DNA from 3 places in the Pseudoalteromonas sp. PAR1 genome. Region 1 is predicted to be linked to each of the others. Evidence: predicted binding sites of a transcription regulator. Region 1 holds the regulator's gene; each other region holds the start of a gene.
What was found. The regulator ArgR, encoded in region 1, controls arginine synthesis, uptake and breakdown. The targets are predictions, from matches to a motif close to ANTGAATANNTATTCANT.
Positions count from the first base shown of each region.

Region 2: the regulator ArgR is predicted to act here: its motif matches at 1,636-1,653, upstream of QL229_RS17825 (OadG family transporter subunit).
Region 3: the regulator ArgR is predicted to act here: its motif matches at 2,395-2,412, upstream of argA (amino-acid N-acetyltransferase).

Region 1 covers NZ_CAMZMY010000001.1:308,005-313,832, forward strand. Annotated here, with positions in the region: gene rpmA (50S ribosomal protein L27) at 1-153, opposite strand, end outside; gene rplU (50S ribosomal protein L21) at 170-481, opposite strand; gene ispB (octaprenyl diphosphate synthase) at 892-1,863, shown strand; gene mdh (malate dehydrogenase) at 1,951-2,886, opposite strand; gene argR (transcriptional regulator ArgR) at 3,113-3,580, shown strand; gene QL229_RS01435 (Dyp-type peroxidase) at 3,577-4,476, opposite strand; gene QL229_RS01440 (ABC transporter ATP-binding protein) at 4,538-5,581, opposite strand; gene QL229_RS01445 (iron ABC transporter permease) at 5,578-5,828, opposite strand, start outside.
Region 2 covers NZ_CAMZMY010000027.1:21,050-26,877, forward strand. Annotated here, with positions in the region: gene oadA (sodium-extruding oxaloacetate decarboxylase subunit alpha) at 1-1,331, opposite strand, end outside; gene QL229_RS17825 (OadG family transporter subunit) at 1,347-1,595, opposite strand; gene QL229_RS17830 (DUF1328 family protein) at 2,128-2,301, shown strand; gene QL229_RS17835 (hypothetical protein) at 2,354-2,545, shown strand; gene QL229_RS17840 (hypothetical protein) at 3,476-4,399, opposite strand; gene QL229_RS17845 (YcxB family protein) at 4,524-4,991, shown strand; gene csrA (carbon storage regulator CsrA) at 5,018-5,209, opposite strand; gene QL229_RS17855 (aspartate kinase) at 5,303-5,828, opposite strand, start outside.
Region 3 covers NZ_CAMZMY010000020.1:48,023-53,850, forward strand. Annotated here, with positions in the region: gene odhB (2-oxoglutarate dehydrogenase complex dihydrolipoyllysine-residue succinyltransferase) at 1-64, shown strand, start outside; gene sucC (ADP-forming succinate--CoA ligase subunit beta) at 242-1,408, shown strand; gene sucD (succinate--CoA ligase subunit alpha) at 1,408-2,280, shown strand; gene argA (amino-acid N-acetyltransferase) at 2,476-3,816, shown strand; gene QL229_RS15715 (DUF3083 family protein) at 3,891-4,961, opposite strand; gene glnS (glutamine--tRNA ligase) at 5,190-5,828, shown strand, end outside.

The DNA.
Region 1 (5,828 bases):
TACGTTTGCGCCAGCGTGGAAACGAGTACCACGTTGACGAACAATGATGCTACCCGCTAGAACTGATTCGCCACCAAAACGCTTAACACCTAGGCGTTTGCTTTCTGAATCGCGACCGTTACGAGTACTACCAGCTGCTTTTTTATGTGCCATTTCTCAGTACCTCTAATTAAGCGCTAATGCCAGTGATTTTAACTTCAGTGAACCATTGACGATGGCCCATTTGCTTACGAGAATGCTTACGACGTCTAAATTTAACAATCTTCACTTTCTCACCGCGACCGTGTGAAACAACCTCAGCTGTTACTTTACCACCGTTTACGAACGGTACACCGATCTCGATTTTCTCACCATCAGCAACTAAAAGTACTGAATCAAATTCAACTGCTGCACCAGTTTCAACGTCTAATTTTTCAAGACGAATTGTTTGACCTTCAGTCACACGGTGCTGTTTACCACCACTTTGGAAAACCGCGTACATAATTAACTCCGTCTGTGCGCCCTCAAATCGACGCAACTAAAATATTCTTCAATAGGGCGCGAAGTTTACGCTAATGCGCAAAAACTAGCAAGCCTCTTTTGCTATAAAATGAATAAAAAATAGCTGCATTGAGAGCAATTCAATATTTTTCCTTATTCTATCCTAAAAACACCGTATGCCAAGCGGTTTTTACGATCTCATGACAATTAAATTAACACGTCAAAAGCGCCGTTAAATAAATGCAAGTATGTTTACTATTCAACCAAACAACTACAATTAACTGTTCAAATTTGATTTAAAATAAAAAACTTTACAGTGTTTTTTTACTGAATCAGCACAAAATATCGAGCAAGTGCTTTTTTTGTTGTACAATCAGCCTCGTATACCCATAAATATTGGCTCGGAGATCAATGGATATAAAAGCTATCCAGACGTTAATCGATCATGAGATGAATGACGTCAATCAACTTATACATGCCCAAATGCGCTCAGATGTCGCATTGGTCAATCAACTCGGTTTATATATAGTAAACAGCGGTGGTAAGCGTGTTCGCCCTATGTTGGCCATTTTAGCAGCAAAAGCTTTAGGCTATGAAGGTAAAGACCACATTACACTGGCCACTATCATCGAATTTATTCACACTGCAACTTTACTGCATGATGATGTTGTTGATGAGTCACATTTACGTCGTGGTACGCCTACAGCAAATGCTGAGTTTGGCAATGCCGCTAGCGTGCTAGTTGGTGATTTTATTTACACACGCTCATTTCAGTTGATGGTTGGTCTTGGTAAAATGCCAATCATGGAAATTTTAGCTGATGCAACGAATGTCATTGCTGAAGGTGAAGTATTACAGCTAATGAACTGTAACGATCCTGACACTACAGAACAAAGCTATATGCAGGTCATTTACAGCAAAACAGCTAAGTTATTTGAAGCAGCAACAGGCCTTGCAGCAATTATCACTGAACAAGATGATAAAACGCTTGAGGCATTAAACCTTTACGGCATGCATTTAGGAACAGCCTTTCAGCTTGTTGATGATGTGCTTGATTACAACGCCGATGCTGAGCAACTTGGTAAAAATATTGGTGATGATTTAGCCGAGGGTAAACCTACCTTACCGCTTATTTATGCCATGCAAAAAGGCACGCCAGAGCAAATCAAGCTCGTTCGTGAAGCAATTGAACTTGGCAATGGTATGGATCACCTAGACAGCATTCTTGAGGCGTTAGCTGATACCAAAGCACTTGAGTTTACAATGCAAAAGGCAGAGCAAGAGGCAGATAAAGCCATCGCCTGTATTGCATTTTTACCAGAAACGCCATACAAGCAAGCATTAGAGAGCTTGGCACGCATCGCCGTTGCCCGCGATCATTAAACGCTATTTATTCGAGCCATTAAAAAAGCCTGCATATGCAGGCTTTTTTGTTTTAGGTGCTTTAATAGCACCTATCATCTATCGGAATTAACCGTTGATGAAATCAACACCTTCTTGGATGTCTTTATTAAGCGTTTCAAGCATGTCGTTTTTAGCTTGCTCTTCGAAAGCGCTTAATTCACCGTAAGAAAGAATTTCTTCAACACCGTTCTTACCTAAACGTACTGGGTGTGCAAAGTATGCTGCGTCACCGTTTTCAACTGCAACGTATGCGTAATCAACCACTTCTTCACCTTGTAAGCCTTTAACTAAAGACATACAGAAACGTGCTGCTGCTGCACCCATTGAAAGAGTCGCTGAACCGCCACCCGCTTTAGCGTTAACAACTTCAGTACCTGCGTTTTGGATACGTGGAGTTAATGCTGCCACTTCTTCGTCAGTGAAAGTAACACCTTCAACTTGAGATAGAAGAGGAAGGATTGTAGTGCCTGAGTGGCCACCGATCACTGGAACTTTAACGTCAGTAGCGCTTAAACCTTTAAGTTCAGCAACAAATGCTTCTGAACGGATCACGTCAAGTGTTGTGATACCGAATACACGGCCAGCATCGTAAGTACCCGCTTTTTTGAATACTTCAGCAACGATTGGCACAGTGCCGTTTACTGGGTTAGTAATGATACCAACTAACGCTTTAGGACAGTTTTTAACGATGCCTTCAGCTAATGTTTTGATGATACCTGCGTTTACGTTGAAAAGGTCCGCACGGTCCATACCCGGCTTACGCGGCATACCCGCTGGGATAAGAACGATATCACAACCAACTAAAGCATCGTCTAGGTTATCAGCACCGAAACCTTCAACTTTAACGTCTGTTGGGATGTGAGAAAGATCAACCGCTACACCAGGAACAACAGGGGCAACATCGTATAATGATAATTCAGAACCTGCAGGTAAACTTGTTTTTAATAATAAAGACAATGCTTGGCCGATACCGCCAGCTGCGCCTAAAACAGCAACTTTCATTGGAATTCTCCGTAATTTGAGGTAGGAAATATTTGTGGCCCTAAAGATAATGAAATTAGCGACTAAAAACAAATTTATCCTGCTTATTTCGCGTATAATTTCGACCATAGTTGTAAACTATACTGTAAACACACAGCATTTAGGGCGAGAAATGTAAACTAGTACTGCATAAGTATGCAGAGTTGTGTAGAATTACTTCACGTTTTATGACTACAGATACGGCAACATGCAACCACAAGACAAACAAGAAGCACTAATCAAAGCGTTCAAAGCGCTATTAAAAGAAGAAAACTTCGGCTCACAAGGTGAGATTGTCGAAGCATTAAAAGATCAAGGCTTCGACAACATAAGCCAAAGTAAAGTCTCTCGCATGTTAAGCAAGTTTGGCGCGGTACGCACACGTAATGCAAAACAAGAAATGGTGTATTGCTTACCCGCTGAAATGGGAGTACCAACAGCGAAAAGCCCATTGCGTCAACTCGTTATCGATATTATGCATAACGAAATGATGATTATTATTCGTACCAGCCCAGGTGCAGCACAACTTATCGCGCGCTTACTAGACTCATTAGGTAAAGCCGATGGGGTACTTGGTACAATTGCAGGTGACGACACAATTTTTATCGCTCCTGCAAAGATTTCTGAAATAGATGTCACGCTTGATCGCGTGCGCACTTTATTCGATACAGTTTAAAGCTGCTTCAAAAAGTTTACTGACGGGGCGAAAAACGCCGACCCCATATCGGCTTGAGTAAAATCAAGCCAATGGTCGTAGCAATCGCCCTGCCCCAAGCGACTCTTTAATACCTGCTCAAACGCATCACCTTGCGCGGCACATGACACCATTAAAATACCCTGCTTATGAACATCACCAAACGGCATGCTCTGATTAAGTATCAACGGCTGGCCATTTTCATCTTTTAGTTCACTACGCACTGCATGACTAGTTTCGAGTGCAGGCATAATTAAGGTGTTATCAAGCCGAGTACGCCCCATAATTTGCTCTTGCTCTGATAACGACAAATGTTGCCAAACACTTAAATCGTGCACAAAGCGCTGAACATGAATGTAGCTGCCTTGATCTTCAAAATGCCCCGGTCTGTCTATCAATGCCGTACTGCGCTTTTGTCTACCATGAGGGGTGTCACCCGCATAAATAAAGCCGTTAAAGTCGCGGCCATCTAAAAAACGAAAGTTACGCACTTGCTCCACAAGCTCTACATCTGGCGTAAATAATTTCAGGATCTGTAGGGCAAAAAGATGGTTAACATCTTCACGGTCTGAACGAATTTGTACAAATAAATCAAATGGCTGTGCACTCATAACATGTTCACTATGAGTCACATTAGGAAAGCTTTGTAATTGACTTGGAATAAACTCAGGCAAAATATGCGGCCAATATTGCGCACCAAGCGCAACCACGCACGACAGCATGGCTTCTGAGAACTGATCCGCAAACTCATCTTGAATGACGCTCACGCGTTTTAACTTTTTACGTAATGACTCGTCATGGCCATCATAAACATTAAAAAACAGGTGCAAACCATGTAAGTTTGCTTCAGCACAAATCCCAGATTGCGCTTGCGCCATAGTGAATCCTTAGCTTCTCGTTATTTGCACCTAGCCAAGAATTCAAGATTGTTAAGCAGTACTAATCATGAAAAAAATTGACTGTGTGCGGCATTATTTTTATTTTTACAGGCTGCTCAACTGCAAACACGCGGTCTTGCTCTGCAGCGACTTCACACTCCTGCCCCGCTATATTCACACGATAAACATAACGTGTGCCTATAAAGCGTCTGTGCAAAATTGTCAGGCTATTTTCATCACTCTGTTCAGCTTCACATAACTGAATATAATGAGGCCGTACATAAACTTGCCCTTGTTTGTGAGCACTGTTATTTACTGTGAGTGAATGTATTACACCAAACGCCGTTTCGTATTCAGTTGGCGTTAAGACTTTCGCCGTTAAGTATATGCCTGTACCAAGAAACTCTGCAACCTCCTTTGAGTTAGGTTGGCTAAATAACTGTTCTGATGAGCCTTGTTGGGCTATTTTTCCACCATGCATTACAGCCAAGGTGTCAGCAAACGCAAACGCCTCTTCCTTCGAATGGGTAACAAACACTGCTGATACTTGCTGAGCTTTAATGATACGGCGGATGTCGGCAATTAACTCAAAGCGAACCTGCGTATCGATATTAGAAAATGGCTCATCAAGTAATAACAAGCTGGGTTTATAAGCAAGCGCACGAGCAATTGCAACACGCTGTTGTTGACCACCTGATAATTGATGCGGATAACGTTCTGCACAGCCAGTTAACTTAACTAAGCTCAGCATTTCATCCACGCGCTCACGCTTTTGCGACTTACTCATATTGGTTAAACCAAATGCAATATTGTCGCTCACCGATAAGTGAGGAAATAACGCGTAATCTTGAAACATCATGCCAATATTACGTTTTTCTGGTGCAACAAAATGCTTGTCGTCATTAACGACAAGCGAATCAATGCTCATAAAACCTTGTGAGGGCTCTATAATTCCGGCAATCGCTTTTAAAGTCGTTGTTTTACCGCAACCACTTGCCCCAAGCAGGCAGACGATTTCGTCTTGTTCAACATTCAAATTAAGCGCATCCAATACCTTAGTGCCATTGTATTGATAAGCTAAATTTTTAATTATCAAATGACTCATGAATGATTTTGCTCCATCGAACGATTAACGAAATACAAAGGAATAAGCCCGACTAACACAATAAACAGGGCTGAGATAGACGCTAACTCTAACTGCTCATCACTAACATATTGAAAAACATGAGTTGCAAGAGTTTCAAAATTAAACGGTCGTAATAACAAGGCCGCGGGTAGCTCTTTCATACATTCAATAAATACCAGAAGCCCAGCGGTTAAAATGCCACGTTTAAGTAAAGGCAGATGTACTT
Region 2 (5,828 bases), on a different contig from region 1:
AGACCAATTTGTGGAAACAATGCATAGGTGAGCACATCATCAATCACATCATCAGCAAGCTCTAAACCTTGCTCTTTAGCTTCTTTTAATAATTCAGCTTCTAGCTTCTCAAGTTCAGGTTCAAGTTTATCTGCAGGACGACAAGTAATTGCTTCTGCGCCATCTAGAACACGTTCTTGTAGCTCTTTATTCATAGGCGCCGGCGTTGCACCGTACTCACCTTTAAGTACACCTGCGGTTTCTTTGGTAATCGTTTTATAGCGCTCACCAGTCAATACATTAAGTACCGCTTGCGTACCGACAATTTGAGACGTTGGAGTAACCAGTGGAATATAGCCTAAGTCTTCACGAACACGTGGGATCTCAAGTAATACTTGATCAAGCTTATCGGCAGCACCTTGCTCTTTAAGCTGGTTTTCCATGTTAGTTAACATACCACCTGGCACTTGTGCTAATAAGATACGGCCATCAACACCTTTTAGGCTACCTTCAAAAGCAGCATATTTTTTACGAACATCACGGAAGTAAGCGGCAATTTCTTCTAGTTGGTTTAAATCTAGGCCGGTATCTCGCTCTGTGCCTTCAACAATCGACACGATTGTTTCTGTGGCGCTATGACCATAAGTCATACTCATAGATGAAATTGCGGTATCAAGCATATCGATACCTGCATCTATAGCTTTTTGGTAAGTTGCAGTACTTAATCCTGTCGTCGCGTGACATTGCATCGCGATAGGAATAGATACGGTTTCTTTTAAACCTTTGATTAACTGCTCACAATCATATGGCTTCAATAAACCAGCCATATCTTTAATACAAATAGAATGACAGCCTAGTTCTTCGAGCTGTTTCGCAAGTTTAAGCCACATATCAAGTGTGTGTACTGGGCTTACGGTGTACGAAATAGTACCTTGAGCGTGTGCGCCTACTTTAACCGCTGCTTTAATTGCAGTTTCAAGATTACGTACATCGTTCATAGCATCGAAAATTCGGAACACATCTACACCATTTTTATGGGCTCGTTCTACAAACTTTTCGACAACATCGTCTGCATAATGGCGGTAGCCTAAAAGGTTTTGTCCGCGCAATAGCATTTGCTGTTTAGTATTTGGCATTGCCGCTTTTAATTCGCGAATACGTTGCCAAGGATCTTCACCTAAATAACGGATACATGAGTCAAAGGTTGCTCCACCCCATGATTCAATAGACCAATAACCTGCATTATCAAGTTTTTCAGCCATGGGTAGCATGTCGTCTAAACGCATACGCGTGGCCAATAAAGACTGATGAGCGTCACGCAATACTAATTCTGTAAGTTTTAATTTAGCCATGTTTAAGCTGCCCCATTATTTTTGTTTATTTCGAAATTGTGCAATTGCAGCGCTGATCGCGGCAATATGTGCCTGAGGCACACCCTGTTGAGGTTGAATTTTTGCTGTTCGTGTTGGCTCTACACTTGTAGGATCATCGAATCGGCTTACAACTTTCGACATTAAAATAACCGCAGATATTAAAATGCTCAGAAAAACAAACACGCCAACCATGCCTGTTACCATTAAGCTGCCTGCAGTTGTGAGCAATTCACCAATATCCATACAACTCCCCTTCGATGATTAAAAATAAAAAATCATTTTTGTTAAATATTTATTCAGCAATAATAACAAACAAAAATAATTTGTATAGCCTATTGTAAATTGGTAAAACCAATTAAACTCAAAATAACATAGAGCACAACTAATTAACACCATACTATTTCAGCAATTAACCTTACGTTATAGATGATAAAAATAATGAATATAGCCATCAGTTATATTAAAACAAACCGACGAAAAGCAAGTTCTGTTCAAAAACCCTGCTTAACAAGGTGTTACAGTAACAACTCATGACAAAGCGTGAAATTGGTCTTACCAATAAGGACAAAACTAAATATAAAATGAATTTAATTAATATGAAAAAATATCACTATGAATAAGTTACACGCTTGATCGTAAAAGTTACCAAAAGAATAACCATGCCCCGCCCACAAAAACCGCTAAACAACTGAAATATAAAGATAATAATGATTGGCATAAAACTCGCTTTATTCAACTCGACCATTTGAAAAATTAATTAGGCAAGGAGACCACTATGTTACGCTGGACCATTACTTTTTTAGTTATTGCATTAATCGCTGCAGTGTTAGGTTTTGGCGGTATTGCTGGAGCCGCAGCAGGCATTGCTAAGATTATCTTTTTCATTTTTTTAGTATTGCTTGTTATTTCGTTAGTGTCAGGTGCTCTTAGAGGCAACGTACCTAAGTAAAGCAAGTTAAAATTTAATTAACCCTAATATTTAATTTACAAGGAATTTAGTTATGAAAAATTCAACTTTAAAAGCCGCTACTATCGCCCTATTTTCAGGTTTATTCATTATGGGTTGTGAAGACAACTCAGCAGAGGAAGCCGGTGAGCGTATAGATGAAGCAATCACTGATACACAAAATGCAGTTGAAGATGCATGTGAAGAAGTTAAAGAAGGTGTTAAAGCAGAAGAAACTAACTGCTAATATCACACCTTACGAAAAAAGCGGCCTAGTGCCGCTTTTTTGTGTATGCAAGTTAGCAACTTTAGGTTGCCTACTGCTTGTGTCAAGAAACTCGCTAACTTGTTGGGTTTCACTCCGTTCTAACCTATGTCATATTGGTCGTCATTTATGGCGACACATGTTTTATCACTCATACATAACGGGCTAAAGCCCGACTTACAGCTGCATTAATTGAGAAAATCGCGCGAAATAAATTTCACGCCTACGCGAGCCTCAAGTTAGCAACTTTACTCTTTCCCATAGAAACTCGCTAACTTGTGGGTTTCACTCCGCTCTAACCTACGTCACGTAGGTCGTCATTTATGGCGACACATGTTTTATCACTCATACATAACGGGCTAAAGCCCGACTTACAGCTGCATTAATTGAGAAAATCGCGCGAAATAAATTTCACGCCTACGCGAGCCTCAAGTTAGCAACTTTACTCTTTCCCATAGAAACTCGCTAACTTGTGGGTTTCACTCCGCTCTAACCTACGTCACGTAGGTCGTCATTTATGGCGACACATGTTTTATCACTCATACATAACGGGCTAAAGCCCGACTTAAAGCTGCATTAATTGAGAAAATCGCGCGAAATAAATTTCACGCCTACGCGAGCCTCAAGTTAGCAACTTTACTCTTTCCCATAGAAACTCGCTAACTTGTTGGGTTTCACTCCGCTCTAACCTACGTCACGTAGGTCGTCATTTATGGCGACACATGCTTAATCACTGATATAGTGACGGGCTGAAGCCCGACCTACGACTTACACGTAGATTTAAGAAACATCGCGCGAAATAAATTCCACGCCTACGTGAGCCTCAAACTCGCTAACTTGTTGGGTTTTAATCTGATAGCTGACGGCTGAAAGCTGATGGCTCTGAGTGCGTCTCCGTTCTACCCAACGTTATCACTCACATTCCTTAGTGAGGAGCACGTTTGTCGTTACACTCGCTATATGCCACTGGCCGTCGATAAAACTCACTTTTGCGACATCACTTACGGCAAAATCACCGGGGACATTTAAGCGCGTTAAGTTACTCGCTAACTGTTGTGTACAGTATGGCCCTGTATCACCATGCATCACGAGCACTGGCTTATTGGTATGCTTTGCAAAATCGCTGATGGCATCTCGGTATACTTTAAAAGCATCACAATCGGCGCGCTGTGACTCACTGCAAGCGGATTTACTGGTTGGGTGGTAAATATCTGCCTGAAAGCCAAACACATAGGCCTTAGCATCCTGATGAACATGTGCTTGCTTTAGCCAAACGAGATTGTATTTATCACGCATATCGGCGGCATCCAGTGCTGCGTTTTTATCACTTTTTAAGATTTGCGAGCGACCATTAAAGGTGCCCGGGATATGCAAGGTACGAAACTCAATGCCATTAAATTGCCACCGGGCATTTTCTGGCAACTCAGCTTGTGTCGCATAACCCTGTAACCGCTTTGCTTTTTGTGTATAGGCATCGTCGAACATTAAGCCTTTTATAAAACTTAGCCGCTCAAGCTCATCAAAACGCACAGATAGCTTTTCTCGGTCGCAATCGGTCCATTCATTATCACCTGGGGTATAAATAAAAGGTTTTTCGGTCATCGATGTTAGTAACGCCTTGTTAGTTTGCAAAAGCTTATTCGTGCATGCAAGTGAGCCAGATTTCATATCGCCCAAGTGCATCAAAAATTCATGAGGTGTCGCTGCGATTGCCTTGGCAATTTTTCCGCCTTCTGCGAGATTAATTTCATCTATCGGGGTATATGGCATATCGCCCATAACTAAAAAACTATTTGTGGTCATTGCTAGCGCTAATGACATTGAACTAACAAACATACAGCTTACACCTTTAAAATACACATACCTTAAGCTCTCACAATGACAACTAAATGAAAACCAACTGCGGCAGATTTTTTCTATCAATGTTAAACTGCCGCCAGCTAATTAAGTGAGCCCACGAATGACATTAACTACAACTTACACATTAGATAAACCGTATTACTACGAGTGCTTTGATGAATCTTTACCCTACTCATCTCAGGCTAAACCTAAATATCCTCTGTTAGCATTGCTCATAACATTAGGCCTACTAGCCTTTTACCAGTTAGAAAACCATTATTTAGGTAGTTTTATGATAATGCTTGCCGTAGTGGAGTGCTTATCGTTTTATTATAAACGTCCATGGTGGGTGGCCAGACAAATGATGAGTCGTGCTTCAGGTAGTGAAGTAACTATCGTGTTTGATGATGAAGGTGTTAAAGCCGAAAATCCCTATAAACACTATCAACTAACATGGCAACAAATTACAGACATAATTGAGACTGAGCGAGGCTATATTTTGAAAGCTAGTCGAGGTATGCAATACCTGTCTAAAAAAGCGCTAAATGAAGAGATTGTTGCAGAACTAAATAAAAGAGCCACTCAATGAGTGGCTCTTAAAATATCTTTCGCTGATTAAACGTTGCCCGGATTTGGGTTAGATTTCTCTGCTTGGATGCGCATGTAGATTTCTTCACGATGTACTGATACATCTTTAGGCGCATTAACACCAATGCGAACTTGATTTCCTTTAACACCAAGAACAGTAACTGTAACTTCGTCACCGATCATAAGGGTTTCACCTACTCTACGAGTTAGTATTAGCATTCTCTTGCTCCCATATTCCAAAAAATTAAAAGATTCCGCGTCAAAAACATTCTAATGAAATCTAGACTTAAAAGTAAGTAAAAACTCTAAATCTTATTCATTTTCAGTTAAAAAAACTTTGTGCAGCGCACGTACTGCCAGCTCTAAATATTTTTCGTCTATTAGAACTGAAATCTTAATTTCAGATGTCGACACCAAAATGACTTTGATGTTTTCTTCGGCAAGCGCATTAAAAAATAAACTTGCTACTCCAGAGTGTGACTTCATCCCCACTCCTACTGCTGACACCTTAGCAACATTGCTTATTCCTTTAATAGAATCTGCGCCAAGCGCAGCCTGATTTAAGGTTAAAACTTCCAATGCTTGTTCAAAATCATTAGTGTGCACAGTAAAAGCATAGTCTATTTTTTCAAAGTTATGATTAACTTGATTAATCATATCAATTTCGATACCAAACTCTGCAAAAAGTTTCGTAATTTTAGCTAGGTTTTCAATCCCATATTGCATTTGATTGATATAAATCAAACTTTCATCACGATTGAAAGCAATACCTGACACAATATTTGCTTGCACTTCCGGTTCCTCAAAACTGATCAAGGTCCCTTGATCTGGGTTAAAA
Region 3 (5,828 bases), on a different contig from region 1:
AGGCTTCCTAGTAACAATTAAAGAGTTACTTGAAGATCCAACTCGTTTACTACTAGATGTTTAATTTGGTTGTATAAAAACTAAGCTGTGAACCCTGTTCACAGCTTTTTTTTTGCGCCTTTGGTCTAACTGGGGTTTTCATGTGGAGCCTTGGGATTTATACTAAGTGCGCAATTTGGGATAGCTGTTTATTTTGCATAAATATTCAGCTCTTTTAGTATAAAAAATTGGATAAAGCATCATGAATTTGCATGAGTATCAGGCAAAACAACTTTTTGCCGAATATGGTTTACCAGTTTCTCAAGGTTTCGCTTGCGATACACCTGAAGAAGCTGCAGCAGCTGCTGAGAAAATCGGCGGTGATATGTGGGTTGTTAAAACACAGGTTCACGCAGGTGGCCGTGGTAAAGCTGGCGGTGTTAAGCTAGTTAAAACAATCGACGAAGTAAAAGAGTTCGCTGCGAACTGGTTAGGTAAAAACTTAGTTACTTACCAAACAGACGAAAATGGTCAGCCAGTAGCTAAAATCCTTGTTGAAAGCTGCACTGACATCGCTAACGAATTATACCTTGGCGCTGTAGTAGATCGTGCTTCTCGTAAAGTTGTTTTCATGGCATCTACTGAAGGTGGTGTTGAAATCGAGCAAGTTGCAGAAGAAACTCCAGAACTAATTCACAAAGCTGAGATCGATCCACTAGTTGGTCCACAAGCATACCAAGCTCGTGAATTAGGCTTCAAACTAGGTTTAAACCCTACTCAAATGAAACAGTTCGTTAAGATCTTCATGGGTCTTGCTAACATGTTCAACGATTTCGATTTCGCACTATTAGAAATCAACCCGCTAGTAATTACAGACGAAGGTAACCTTCACTGTCTAGACGGTAAAATCGGTGTAGATGGTAACGCGCTTTACCGTCAACCTAAAATCCGTGAAATGCACGATCCTTCACAAGAAGATGCACGTGAAGCTCACGCTGCAAGCTTCGAGCTTAACTACGTTGCACTAGACGGTAACGTTGGTTGTATGGTTAACGGTGCAGGCCTTGCAATGGGTACTATGGACATCGTAAACCTACACGGTGGTAAGCCAGCTAACTTCCTAGATGTTGGTGGTGGTGCTACTAAAGAGCGTGTATCTGAAGCATTCAAGATCATCTTATCTGACGACAACGTTAAAGCTGTTTTAGTTAACATCTTTGGTGGTATCGTACGTTGTGACATGATCGCTGAAGGTATCATTGGCGCAGTTAAAGAAGTAGGCGTAAACGTTCCTGTAGTAGTACGTTTAGAAGGTACTAACGCTGAACTAGGTCGTGAAGTACTTGCTAATTCTGACCTTAACATCATCGCTGCTGAATCACTAACAGACGCAGCTGAAAAAGTTGTTGCTGCTGCGGAGGGCAAATAATGTCTGTATTAATCAATAAAGATACAAAAGTTATCTGTCAAGGTTTCACAGGTGGCCAAGGTACTTTCCACTCTGAGCAAGCGCTTGAGTACGGTACACAAATGGTTGGTGGTGTAAGCCCAGGTAAAGGCGGTCAAACGCACCTTGGTCTTCCAGTATTCAACACAGTACGTGACGCTGTTGAAGCAACTGGCGCAACTGCATCAGTTATCTATGTACCAGCACCTTTCTGTAAAGATGCAATCTTAGAAGCTATCGATGCTGGCATCGAGCTTATCGTTTGTATCACTGAAGGTATCCCAACACTAGACATGGTTGACGTTAAAGTTAAGCTTGAGCAAACTGGTGTTCGTATGATCGGTCCTAACTGCCCAGGTGTTATCACTCCGGGTGAAACGAAGATCGGTATCATGCCTGGTCACATCCACAAGCCTGGTAAAGTAGGTATCGTATCACGTTCTGGTACTTTAACTTACGAAGCGGTTAAACAAACTACTGACGCTGGTTTCGGCCAATCAACATGTGTTGGTATCGGTGGTGACCCAATCCCTGGCACTAACTTCATCGACGTTTTAGAAATGTTCGAAAAAGACGAGCAAACTGAAGCAATCGTAATGATCGGTGAAATCGGTGGTACTGCAGAAGAAGAAGCTGCAGAATACATCAAGCACAACGTGACTAAACCAGTTGTTTCTTACATTGCAGGTGTTACGGCTCCTCCAGGTAAGCGCATGGGTCACGCAGGTGCAATCATCGCAGGTGGTAAAGGTACTGCTGATGAGAAATTTGCTGCATTAGAAGCTGCTGGCGTAAAAACTGTACGTTCACTAGCTGACATCGGTGCTGCACTTAAAGAGAAAACAGGCTGGTAATCAGTTTTAATCTCTTAATAAAGGCTCGCTTATGCGGGCCTTTTTTGTATCTGAGAGTTTCCTAGTTTGTGCACGAAAATTCTAGCTGTAAATTGAGAATAATAATGCTTTATTTGTGAATAAAAATTCCATACACTGATACCTTGTTTATTTGTTTTTATATAAAACGCTGTTATTAAAAAAGGTAAATATCACGTGCGTACCACAGAATTGGTAGATGGATTTCGCCAGTCAACTCCTTATGTTAATGCTCACCGAGGTAAAACTTTCGTTGTAATGCTCGGCGGAGAAGCAATTGATCAGCCAGGTTGTCGTAGCATCATTAATGATGTTGCATTATTAACGAGCTTAGGTATCAAAATTGTTTTAGTGTTTGGTGCAAGGCCACAGTTCAATGCGGCACTGCAAGAATTTGGCATAACTAGTCAGTTTCATAATGAAATACGTGTTACTGATAACGCGACTTTTGATGTAATAAAGAAAGTTGCGGGTGCAATGCAGTTCGATATTACTGCACGTTTATCGACCTCGCTAAGTAGTACTCCTATGACTGGCTCATACTTGAATGTGGTCAGCGGTAATTTTGTTATCGCTCAGCCTTTAGGAGTTGACGAAGGCATTGATTATCATCACTCAGGCCGTGTAAGACGTATTGATGTTGAAGGGATTCGTCATCAATTAAACAATAACAGTATCGTACTCCTTGGTCCGATTGCCGCCTCAGTGACAGGTGAAAGTTTTAATTTAACCGCTGAAGAAATTGCAACTCAGGTTGCATTAAAACTACGTGCCGACAAAATGCTTGGTTTTTGTAAAGAGGCCGGTATCTTGGATGAAAACGGTGAAGCAATTGCCGAGCTTATGCCAAATGAGGCAGAATCTGTCTTAGCAAACTACCGTAATCAACCTGATTCATGTTTAAGTGCAACGGTATTCTTACAAGCGGCCATTGATGCATGTCGTGGCGGCGTACATCGTTGTCATCTTGTTAGTTACAAAGAAGATGGCGCATTATTACAAGAGCTTTTCTCATTAGATGGCATTGGTACGCAAATCGCGCCGCAAAGCTCTGAACAGTTACGTAGTGCAACAATATCTGATATTACCGGGATTATTAATCTGATCAGACCGCTTGAAGAGCAGGGCTATTTAGTTAGGCGTTCTAGAGAGCAGCTTGAGATAGAAATAGAGCAATTTACTGTCATTGAGCGTGATGGTTTAATTATCGCCTGTGCCGCTTTATACCCATTTGCTGAAGAACAAGTGGGGGAGTTTGCAAGTCTGGCTGTTCATCCACAATACCGAGATGCAGATAGAGGGAGTTACCTACTGCGTTTTATTATTAATAAAGCTAAACGTGCTGGTTACTCGCATTTATTCGCTTTAACCACACGCAGTATTCATTGGTTTTTAGAACAAAGCTTTGAATTGGTGACCGTTGATGAGTTACCGGCGAAGAAAAAGGCACTGTATAACTATGAGCGCCGTTCTAAAGTACTGCGACTGGACCTTACTAAACTAAGTAAAAACCGTTGATAGTACAACTGAGTGGGTTGCTATAAAAAAGGTGACGCATGTGCGTCACCTCTAATTTTATATATTGTATTTAATTAATACTCATAGTTAATGTGCTGATAAAAGCGCACACGTAAATCTTGGCGCGTTGGATTAAAGGCCAGCTCGTCAGTTACTTCATTAATTGCGCTTTGCACTTGATTCATAAACTTACCATAACCAATGTCATGCTTGTCTTTATCGGCTGCGGCAATTACAAAATGTAAAGAATCAACAAGTTGATTTGCATCCCAATAATGTTGTAATTGCACTTGCTCTGAGCTGCAATCAAAGGTTAGCTTTTGCAGTTCACTGTTACTTTGTGCGTTATCAATATTGCTATTACGAACAATAGGGCGGGTACCATTAGCGATAAAAGCACCAAGGGTTAGCGCTCGTTTTTCGCAAGCTCGTTTAAATGCATCAAAAATATATTGATAAAATTGCGTGTAATTCTCTTCATTCAACATATGTTGAAATTGCGTTTTAATCGCGCGGGTTACTGGAATAGAAAACCCAGCATAAGTCATTTCACTGTGCTGTGTTGGTAAATGACATTGGCGAGATAGATAGCGTGGATATAAGCTACGCAATTTATAGCCATAGCTTTCTTTGTGACCTTTTGCTTTAGCAAATAAATCATAAGTAAGATGCTGGTGATCGCGAATTTTAAGTGGAGGTTGACCGCTTAATAGCTTTTCTTGTAATGAGTTTATTACGCGCTGTACGTTATGGTGAAAACTTGCTGCATTAGCACGAATATCTTCACCTGTAGCCAAAAATAATAAACGAATTTTTTTGCATTTTACTTCATCAGCGGCAAACACATTATGTGCTTCGTGGTATTGTGGGTTATAGAAAAATAAAATCTGCTTAGCGGTTTCTAAACTATATGCCTCATCATGGTAACGAACGACAGGTAACTTATCGTTAGCGATCAGATGTACATTGTGCAGTTCATATTCATCACATAGTGCAAATAACTCCCTTGCAAGACGCTTATAAGCACAGCTTACATTACTAAACTGAGCAAAAAACTCATCAGTAGGTTTAAACTCAACTAGCACATACTGGTTAGCACGCGCAGAGCTTGGAATATAGACTCTATGTTGATTGAGCGAAGCCATCTTTTTTCCTTATTGGTAGTGAAACTGACGGCACTATATCGCTAGTCAATGATCATTTTATTGCGTTAGAACAATTTTTTTACCGATTTTGCAGCGTCTGTAAACAATGTATTCAATAATCGGCTTATTATCTTCAATAAACATGGTTCAACTACTGTATGTTAGGGTTTGTTTTTGTAATAATGCATTAGTTTTGTCACCATGCAATATTTTGAGGATTATGCTCCTATGGCGGAAATTGAGAATCGCCCAAGTAACTTTATTAGAACGCTTATCGACGAAGATCTCGCAAGCGGTAAGCATGCGACTACACACACGCGTTTTCCACCTGAACCAAACGGTTTTTTACACATTGGTCATGCAAAGTCTATCTGTTTAAATTTTGGTATTGCCCAAGATTATCAAGGTCTTTGTAACTTACGTTTTGATGATACGAATCCAGAAAAAGAAGACATCAATTACGTAAATTCAATTAAAGAAGATGTGCAGTGGTTAGGTTTTCAGTGGGATGGTGAAATTAAGTATTCATCTAACTATTTCGATGCGTTATACGGCTATGCTGTTGAGCTTATCGAAAAAGGCCTTGCGTATGTGTGTTTCTTATCGCCAGATCAAGCACGTGAATACCGTGGTACTTTAAAAGAGCCAGGTAAAAATAGCCCGTACCGTGATACGCCAGTAGAAGAAAATCTAGCGCTATTTGAAAAAATGCGTAATGGCGAATTCAAAGAAGGCGAGTGTGTACTGCGTGCTAAAATCGATATGGCAAGTTCATTCATGGTATTGCGTGATCCGATTTTATACCGTGTACGTTTTGCTCACCACCACCAAACAGGTGATAAGTGGTGTATTTACCCAATGTACGAC